Regions from separate parts of the Cellulosimicrobium sp. I38E genome, predicted to be linked through region 1. Evidence: predicted binding sites of a transcription regulator. Region 1 holds the regulator's gene; each other region holds the start of a gene.
What was found. Region 1 encodes Rex, which represses fermentation and respiration genes when NADH is low (regulators of the CRP and FNR family bind a similar motif). Its sites were predicted from a motif close to CTTGTGAANNNNTTCACAAG; they were not measured.
Positions count from the first base shown of each region.

Region 2: mqo (malate dehydrogenase (quinone)) is a predicted target of Rex. The motif match lies at 881-900, and genes of this name have one in related genera.
Region 3: pflB (formate C-acetyltransferase) is a predicted target of Rex. The motif match lies at 941-960, and genes of this name have one in related genera.
Region 4: A0J59_RS14135 (geranylgeranyl reductase family protein) is a predicted target of Rex. The motif match lies at 702-721, and genes of this name have one in related genera.

Region 1 covers NZ_LUAZ01000034.1:11,761-13,945, forward strand. Annotated here, with positions in the region: gene A0J59_RS12165 (YceI family protein) at 12-563, shown strand; gene A0J59_RS12170 (redox-sensing transcriptional repressor Rex) at 674-1,348, opposite strand; gene A0J59_RS12175 (glutaredoxin family protein) at 1,408-1,701, opposite strand; gene A0J59_RS12180 (HAD family phosphatase) at 1,763-2,185, shown strand, end outside.
Region 2 covers NZ_LUAZ01000072.1:112,133-114,317, forward strand. Annotated here, with positions in the region: gene A0J59_RS19070 (maleylpyruvate isomerase family mycothiol-dependent enzyme) at 1-451, shown strand, start outside; gene mqo (malate dehydrogenase (quinone)) at 915-2,185, shown strand, end outside.
Region 3 covers NZ_LUAZ01000028.1:73,086-75,270, forward strand. Annotated here, with positions in the region: gene A0J59_RS10230 (glutamate--cysteine ligase) at 1-831, opposite strand, end outside; gene pflB (formate C-acetyltransferase) at 1,221-2,185, shown strand, end outside.
Region 4 covers NZ_LUAZ01000041.1:13,975-16,159, forward strand. Annotated here, with positions in the region: gene A0J59_RS14130 (hypothetical protein) at 1-494, shown strand, start outside; gene A0J59_RS14135 (geranylgeranyl reductase family protein) at 805-2,106, shown strand.

The sequences.
Region 1 (2,185 bases):
CAGGAGCACCCATGGCCACGCCGCTACCCGCCGGGCTCAACGCCGGTACCTACGCCCTCGACTCGTCCCACTCGCAGGCGGCCTTCACGGTTCGCCACGCCGGCATCTCCAAGGTGCGCGGCACGCTCGCCATCACGGCCGGCACCATCACCGTGGGCGACGACCTCGAGTCGACCTCCGTGACCGCCGAGCTCGACGCGGCGTCCGTGAGCACGGGCGACGCGAACCGCGACAACCACCTGCGCAGCGCGGACTTCTGGGACGCCGAGAACAAGCCGACGTGGAGCTTCGCGTCGACCAGCATCTCCGGCGACGGCGACGACTTCGTCGTGGCGGGCGACCTGACCATCAACGGCGTGACCAAGCCGGTCGAGCTCGAGACCGAGTTCGCGGGCACCGCGACCGACCCGTTCGGCAACGCGCGCGCCGGCTTCGAGGCGACGACGGAGATCTCCCGCAAGGAGTTCGGGCTGACCTGGAACGCGGCGCTCGAGACCGGCGGCGTGCTCGTCGGCGACAAGATCAAGATCGCGCTCGACGTCTCGGCCATCAAGCAGGGCTGACGACCGACTCCCGGACACCCTTCCCCGGGACCCTTCCCCGGGAACGCTGCACCCACCGGCAGGGGTGCCGCCCGAGGGGCCGCGTGCACCAGCACGCGGCCCTTCGTCGTTCAGCGGTCCTGCGCCTCGGCGAGCGCGCGAGCCTGGGAGTGGAACGCGAGGATCTGGAGCTCGCTGCCGACGTCCACGCCGCGCACGTCGACGTCCGCGGGCACCTGGAGGGCGCGCGGCGCGAAGTTGAGGATCTCGCGCACCCCGGCGGCGACGACGCGGTCCGCCACCGACTGCGCGTGCGCCGCGGGCGTCGCGAGGACCACGATCGACACCTTCTCGCGCGCCACGACCTCCTCGAGCGCGTCGACGTGCTCGACGACGAGACCCGCCGCCCGCGTCCCGACGACGTCCGGCGACGCGTCGAGGAGCGCCGCGACGTGGAAGCCGCGCTGCTCGTAGCCCGAGTAGTTCGCGAGCGCGTGCCCCAGGTTGCCGATCCCGACGATCGCGATGCGGTGCTCGTCCACGAGCCCCAGCGCCTCGGTGATGTACTGCGCGAGCGAGTCCACGTCGTACCCGACGCCGCGCGTGCCGAACGAGCCCAGGAACGACAGGTCCTTGCGGAGCTGCGCCGGGCCCACGCCGGAGAGCTCCGCGAGCTCGACCGACGACGTCGTCGCCACCCCCCGCGCCACGAGGTCCCGCAGCGCCCGCAGGTAGGACGGGAGCCGCGCCACCGTCGCGCTCGGGATCCCCGGCGCCGTCACCTCACCGACTACCTGCTCAGCCACCCGTCACCCCGTCGTCCCTGGGACCGTCCTCGTCGACGGTCACGCTCCACCGGGAGGAATCATCCCAGGTCCGCGCGCGCCGTCGAAATCCGACCCACCGCGCGCGCGAGCCGGCGGGCGTCCACCCGCCAGAAGCCCTGCTGGACGCCGCCGACCGTCACGACCGGGACGTACTCGCCGTACTGCTCGCGCAGCACCGGGTCCGCGCCCGGCGCGTCGACGTCCACCTCCGCCCACGCGACCCCCGCCTCGGCGCACACCGCCTCGACGACCGCCCGTGCGTCGTCGCACAGGTGGCACCCCGCGCGGCCGTAGAGGACGACGGGAGGGGCGGGGGCGTCGGAGGTGGTCACGACTCCCAGGGTACGAGGGACCCGCCCCCGGGACGGTCCGGAGACCGCCTAGAGTGGGGTCATGGCGACGTCTTCCGGTCCGGGCCCCGTCCCGCCCCCCGGGTCGACGGACCCCGAGGACGCACCGGCCGCCGAGCGCACGCCGCCCGCCCCCGCGCACCGCACCGCCGCGTTCTTCGACGTCGACAACACGATCATCCGCGGCGCGTCGTCGTTCCACCTCGCCCGCGCCCTCTACCAGCGCGAGTTCTTCTCGACGCTCGACATCGCGCGCTTCGCCGTCCACCAGGCGCGCTATCTCCTGTTCGGCGAGAACAAGCAGCAGATCGACCGCATCCGGTCGCGCGCGCTCGCGCTCATCGCCGGCCGCTCCGTCGCCGAGGTCACCGCGATCGGCGAGGAGGTCTACGACACCGTCCTCTCGCTGCGCATCTACCCCGGCACGCGCCGCCTGCTCGACGAGCACCTCGCCGCGGGGCACCAG
Region 2 (2,185 bases), on a different contig from region 1:
GCGCGTCACCTACCGCGACGGGACCGTCGTGGACGCGCTCGTCGCGTGGTGGCGCGAGGTCCGGATCCACGCCGTCGACCTCGACGCCGGGCTCGACCTCGACACCTGGCCGCGCGCGCTCGGACTCCACCTCCTCGACTTCCTCGGGGTCCGCCTCCCGGAGGACGTCCTGGTCGAGCTCGCCGACGAGCCCACCCTGCTCAGAGTGGGCCCGGGCGGCCTTCGCCTCGCTGCCGAACCCGGGACAGGTCCCCACTCGGAGACTCCCGTGGGGAGCGACCCCGGGTTCGACGCGCGAGCCGGTGTCGTCGTCCGGGGTCGCCTGACCGACGTCGCCGCCTGGCTCGCGGGCCGCACCCCCGACGCCGAGCCCGACGCCTTCCGCGCCGGCGAACCGACGCCCCTCCCCCAGATCGGCCCCTGGCCCTCGCCCTACTCTCCGCCGAGGTAGAACCCAAGTCACGCGAGAGACCTCTGCCCGCCCAGGGAGAACGACGGTAGGCGCGCGGGCCCGCGCGCGGCTCAGCGGCGACGTACGGGCGACGACGCGGACGAACCGACGCCGCGGGTGGTAGCCCGGGTGAGCAACGAACAGGGCGAGACGACGTAGGGCGGGGTGGGTGGTGGTGCCGCGTCGTGGCGGGCCTGGCGGGAGCCGCGAGGAACGAGCGGCGGATGGTAGACGCGGCACCACCACCCACCCCGACCACCCAAACCAGCCACACGCCGTCGAGCACACGAACCACGGCTCTACCTCGCGCGACCACGGTCCTACCTCGGCGTGGAAAGGCGGCGCCACGAGGGGCGAGACGTCCGGCCTGTGCCGCTCGGGACGTTCGTCCCGGGAAAGTGTGACGCACGCCCGTGACGCACCGCACAGTTAGTGCACTCTTTCACAAGCGTAGAATCGGAGCGTGTCGAGTCGAGCGAGCAACCCCGCAAGCAGCGCAGACCAGATCGACGTAGCCCTCATCGGCGGTGGCATCATGAGCGCCACGCTGGGGGCTCTCCTCAAGGTCCTGGAGCCCTCCTGGACCGTGCGCATCTACGAGCGTCTGGACGCCGTGGCGCAGGAGTCGTCGAACCCGTGGAACAACGCCGGGACGGGTCATGCCGCCCTGTGCGAGCTGAACTACACGCCGGAGAAGGCGGACGGCTCGATCGACATCACCAAGGCGGTGAAGATCAACGAGCAGTTCGAGGTGTCGCGCGAGTTCTGGCACCACCTGCTCACGACGGGCGCGCTCCCGCAGCCCGCGAGCTTCATCTCCCGCACGCCGCACATGACGTTCGTGCGCGGCGCGGAGAACGTCGACTACCTGCGCCGCCGGTTCGAGACGCTGCGCCAGCACCCGCTGTTCAGCGAGCTCGAGTTCAGCGACGACCCCGCCGTGATCGCCGAGTGGGCGCCGCTCCTCGTCGCGGAGCGCGACGGTGACGAGCCGGTCGCGGCGACGCGCGCGACGAGCGGCACGGACGTCGACTTCGGCGCCCTCACGCAGCAGCTCGTCGACTACCTCGTCTCCCAGGGCACGCAGCTCTTCCTCGAGCACGAGGTGAAGAACCTCAAGAAGACGAAGGACGGCCGCTGGCGCCTGACGGTCAAGGACCGCTCGTGGAACGCCCCGAAGCGCCGCTCGACCGTCGAGGCCCGGTTCGTGTTCGTCGGCGCGGGCGGCGGTGCCCTGCCGCTGCTCCAGGCCGCGGGCATCCCCGAGGCCAAGGGCTACGGCGGCTTCCCCATCAGCGGCGAGTTCCTGCGCACCGACAGCCCCGAGCTCGTCGCGCAGCACCAGGCCAAGGTGTACGGCAAGGCCGACGTCGGCTCCCCGCCCATGTCCGTCCCGCACCTGGACACGCGGGTCGTCGAGGGCAAGACGTACCTGATGTTCGGCCCGTACGCCGGGTTCAGCCCCAAGTACCTCAAGAAGGGCAAGTACCTCGGGCTGTTCACGTCGCTGCGCCTGCACAACCTCGGCTCGATGGTCGGCGCGGGCCTGAAGAACCTCGACCTCACCCAGTACCTGGTCGGCCAGCTCCTCGCGAGCCCGGAGACCAAGTTCACGGCGCTCCAGGGCTTCATGCCGACGGCGCACCCGAAGGACTGGGAGACCATCACCGCGGGCCAGCGCGTCCAGGTCATCAAGAAGGACAAGGACGGCAAGGGCGTCCTCGAGTTCGGCAC
Region 3 (2,185 bases), on a different contig from region 1:
CGACGCGGTCCGCAGGATCTCGGGGCGGAGCTCCGGGGGCGCGACGCCGTCCGCGGCCTCGCGTGCCGCCGTCTCGACGAGGCCGCGGCTGAGTGCCGCGAGGAGCGTCGCCGTGTCGGGGTCGAGGCACACGTCGGCGACGCGGATCTCGACCGTCGGGTAGCGCGAGGACAGCCGCGCGTCGAAGTAGACCATGTTCTCGTCGAGGATCGTGCCGGTCGCGACGAGCCCGTCGACCGCCTCTCGGTACGCCTCAGGCGTCCCGAACGCCCGGGTCGGGCCCGAGGTGGGCCAGCGGGACCAGACCTGGGACCGGAAGCTCGCGTACCCGCTGTCCTGGCCCTGCCAGAACGGGGAGTTCGTGCTCAGCGCGAGGAGCGTGGAGAGCCACGGCCCGATGCGGTCGAGGACCGCGACGCCCTCGGTGTCGTCCGCGACGGCGACGTGCACGTGGCACCCGCTCGTGAGCTGCTCGCGCGCCGTGAGGCCGAACGCGGCGCGCGCCTCGAGGTAGCGCAGGCGCGAGACCGTCGTGCCCTCGAACGGCAGGGGAGAGGTCGAGAGCGCGGCGACCCGGGCGCCGACGCGGTCCGCGGCCTCCTGGGCACGCCGACGGCCGTCGCGGATCTCCGTCGCGAGGTCGTCGAGCTCGCGACGCGGATGAGTCGCCGTCTCGAGCTGCTCCTCCATGAACTCCGACTCGAGCGAGCCGGTCCCGCCGCCCTTGTCGTCGGTCCCCGACGCCTCCAGGGCCTCCGCGGCCCGGGCGACCGGGTGCCCGTCGTCGCCGACGAGCAGGAACTCTTCCTCGACCCCTACGGTGCGCTTCACCCGGGCAGTCTCACACGGAAGCCGCCGGCTCGTCGGGCGAGCGTGTGACGTGCGTCCGTGTCGTGCGTCACGACCGTTCCGAGCGGGCATCGACCGGAGGTCGAGAGGGCTTGTGAAGGTCATCACAAGGCGACCTCGACGGGCCGGCGCGGATCCTCGGGAGCCGCAGGATCCCGCGGATTCTCGCGGGTTCCCGCGGGTCCCGCCCGGCTCGGGACCTAGGTCCCCGGCCGGCCCGAAACCCCTCCGTGAGCAGCGTCCTGAACCTAGCCTGGAGGTGGCGAAGGAGCCCGTCGGAACCTCGACCGAGGGCCTCCACCCGAGGCCCCGCGAGACCGGCGGGTCCGGCCGGCGCGCGGACCCGCGCGTCAGGCACGAGGGAGGTCCAGATGACCAGCGTTTCCGAGGCACCCGGCACGACGAGCGGCGGCCGTGCGGTGGAGGGCAGCGTCGACCCGCAGCACGACACCGCGCACGTCCCCGCGTGGGAGGGCTTCACCGACGGCCCGTGGCGCGACACGGTCGACGTGCGTGACTTCATCCAGCGCAACTACCGCCCGTACACGGGCGACGCGTCGTTCCTCGCCGGGCCCACGGAGCGCACGACGGGGATCTGGGACACGCTGTCCGCGATGTTCCCCGAGGAGCGCGAGATGGGGATCTACGACGTCGACCCCCACACGCCCGCGGGGATCACGGCGCACGCGCCCGGCTACATCGACAAGGCGCACGAGGTCATCGTCGGCCTCCAGACCGACGCCCCGCTCAAGCGCGCGATCATGCCGAACGGCGGCTGGCGCATGGTCGAGGGCGCGCTCCAGACCTACGGCTACGAGGTCGACGAGACCCTGAAGAAGGTCTTCACCGAGTACCGCAAGACGCACAACCAGGGCGTGTTCGACGTCTACCCGCCGAACGTCCGCGCGGCCCGCAGCTCGCACATCATCACCGGCCTGCCCGACGCCTACGGCCGCGGCCGCATCATCGGCGACTACCGCCGCGTCGCGCTCTACGGGGTCGACGCGCTGATCGCCGCGAAGAAGCTCGACAAGCTCGGCCTCGACACGCAGCCGTTCAGCGAGCAGGTCGTGCGCGAGCGCGAGGAGCACGCCGAGCAGATCCGCGCGCTCGGCGAGCTCAAGGAGATGGCCGCCGAGTACGGCTACGACATCTCCGGCCCGGCGACCACCGCCCGCGAGGCCGTGCAGTGGCTCTACTTCGCCTACCTCGCCGCGGTGAAGGAGCAGAACGGCGCCGCGATGTCGCTCGGCCGCACGTCGACGTTCCTCGACGTGTTCCTCGACCGCGACCTCGAGGCCGGCCGCATCACGGAGTCCGAGGCGCAGGAGATCAT
Region 4 (2,185 bases), on a different contig from region 1:
GGTCGGACGCGCTCGTCGTGCCGGGGACGACCGTCACGCGCCACCTGTGGGTCCGTAACGACGGCCCGACGGCGGCGCGCGCCCTCGTCGGCCTCGCGCCCGACGTCGACCCGACGGCTCCGCGGACGGGGCTCGGCGCGTGGCTCGACATCCGGCTGGACGGCGCCGCACCGGTCACCGCGACCTGGGAGGGGCCTGTCCTCGACCCGGGCGAGGCGGGCCGGGTCGAGGTGAGCGTCGCGATGTCGGCGGACGCGCCGTCGTCCACGCGCCGCGCGGTCTCCGGGGTGCTGGAGACGGTGCACCTCGTGGGCGTCACGGACCCCGCCCCGCCTCCCGCAGCGGGGGAGGAGCCCCCGTCGACCGGTCCCGGGCTGGCGCGCACCGGGGTCGACGGGTGGTGGCTCGCGACCGCCGCGGCACTCGCGGCCGCGGCCGGTGTGGTGCTCGCTCGGCTCGGACGAACGCGGGCGGCGTCGTCCGGAGGTCGCTGACCTGCGGCGACGCGAGCCGGCAGCTCGCCGCGCGACCCGGGGCAGCGCGGGGAGGCTAGGCCATCGCCGCTCCGGCCCCCTTGCCCGGCGGTCCCGAGCCACAGGGTCGGGAGTCGTCGCAGGGGAGGACCTTCGTCACAGGATCTCCCAGGGAAGGGTCGCCTTGCTACACATCCCGCGCCGGGAGTGACTAGAGTGGCGATGTCCATTGTGACCGACTTCACAAGGACAGTGGGTGCGCCGTGTCCCGACCCGGGTGACGGTGGACCACCACGAGGTGTCCCGACGACCGGACGGTGAGGTGAGCACGGTGGGCGCGAGGCTCGACGACGCCGACGTCATCGTCGTGGGCGCGGGTCCGGCCGGCTCCGCGGCGGCCCACTACTGCGCCGCCGCCGGGCTGAGCGTCCTGCTGCTGGAGAAGTCGTCGTTCCCGCGCGACAAGATCTGCGGCGACGGCCTGACGCCGCGCGCGGTCGCCGAGCTCGTGCGCATGGGCGTGCCGACGCGCGCCGAGGACGGCTGGATCCGGAACCAGGGCCTGCGCGTCGTCGCGAGCGGCCGCTCGTGGGAGCTCGCGTGGCCCGACCTCGCGTCGTACCCGAGCTACGGCATGGCCCGTGCCCGCCACTCGTTCGACCGCACGCTCGCCGAGCACGCCCAGCGCACGGGGGCCAAGCTCCTCGAGCGCACCGCGGTCACGGGCCCCGTGCTCGACGAGCGCACCGGGCGCGTCGTCGGCGTCACCGCCCGGCCCGTGGACGACAAGGGTCGGCGCGCGGGCGACGAGGTCACCTACCGCGCGCCCGTCGTCGTCGCGGCCGACGGCGTCTCGTCGCGCTTCGCGCTCGCGCTCGGCCTCGCGCGGCGCGAGGACCGCCCGATCGGCGTCGCCGTCCGCACGTACTTCCGCACCCCGCGCCACGACGACCCGTGGATGGAGTCCCACCTCGAGCTGTGGGACGGCAAGCCGCGCGAGTCCAACCTGCTGCCCGGCTACGGCTGGATCTTCTCGCTCGGGGACGGCACGGCGAACGTCGGGCTCGGCTCGGTGAGCTCGACGCCGGCGCGCCAGTCCGCCGCGAACGTCGACTACAAGGACCTCTTCGCCACGTGGATGCGCAACGCGCCCGCGGAGTGGGAGTTCACCGAGGAGAACCAGCTCGCCCCCGTGCGCGGCGCGGCGCTCCCCATGGGCTTCAACCGGTCCCCGCTCTACACGCGCGGCGTGCTGCTCGTGGGCGACTCGGGCGGCATGGTCAGCCCGTTCAACGGCGAGGGCATCGCCTACGCGATGCAGGCCGGGCGGGCGACGGCCGACGTCGTCGCCCAGTCGCGCGTGCGGCTCACCGACGGCGGCCGCGAGCGCGCGCTCCAGACGTACCCGCGGATCATGCGCCGCGAGCTCGGTGGCTACTACACGCTCGGCCGGTACTTCGTGAAGCTCATCGAGCACCCCGAGATCATGCGGATCTGCACGCGCTACGGGCTCCCGCGCCCGGTCGTCATGCGGTTCGTCCTCAAGCTCCTGTCCGACTGCTACGAGCCCCGCGGCGGCGACTGGGTCGACCGCGTCATCGCGGGGCTGACGAGGGTGGTGCCCTCGTCATGAGCCCCCGAGGTGGGCCCGCAACGACGCGGGCACTCGCACCACCCACAGGTCTTCCCGGGCACCGCTCGGGCGTTCCCGT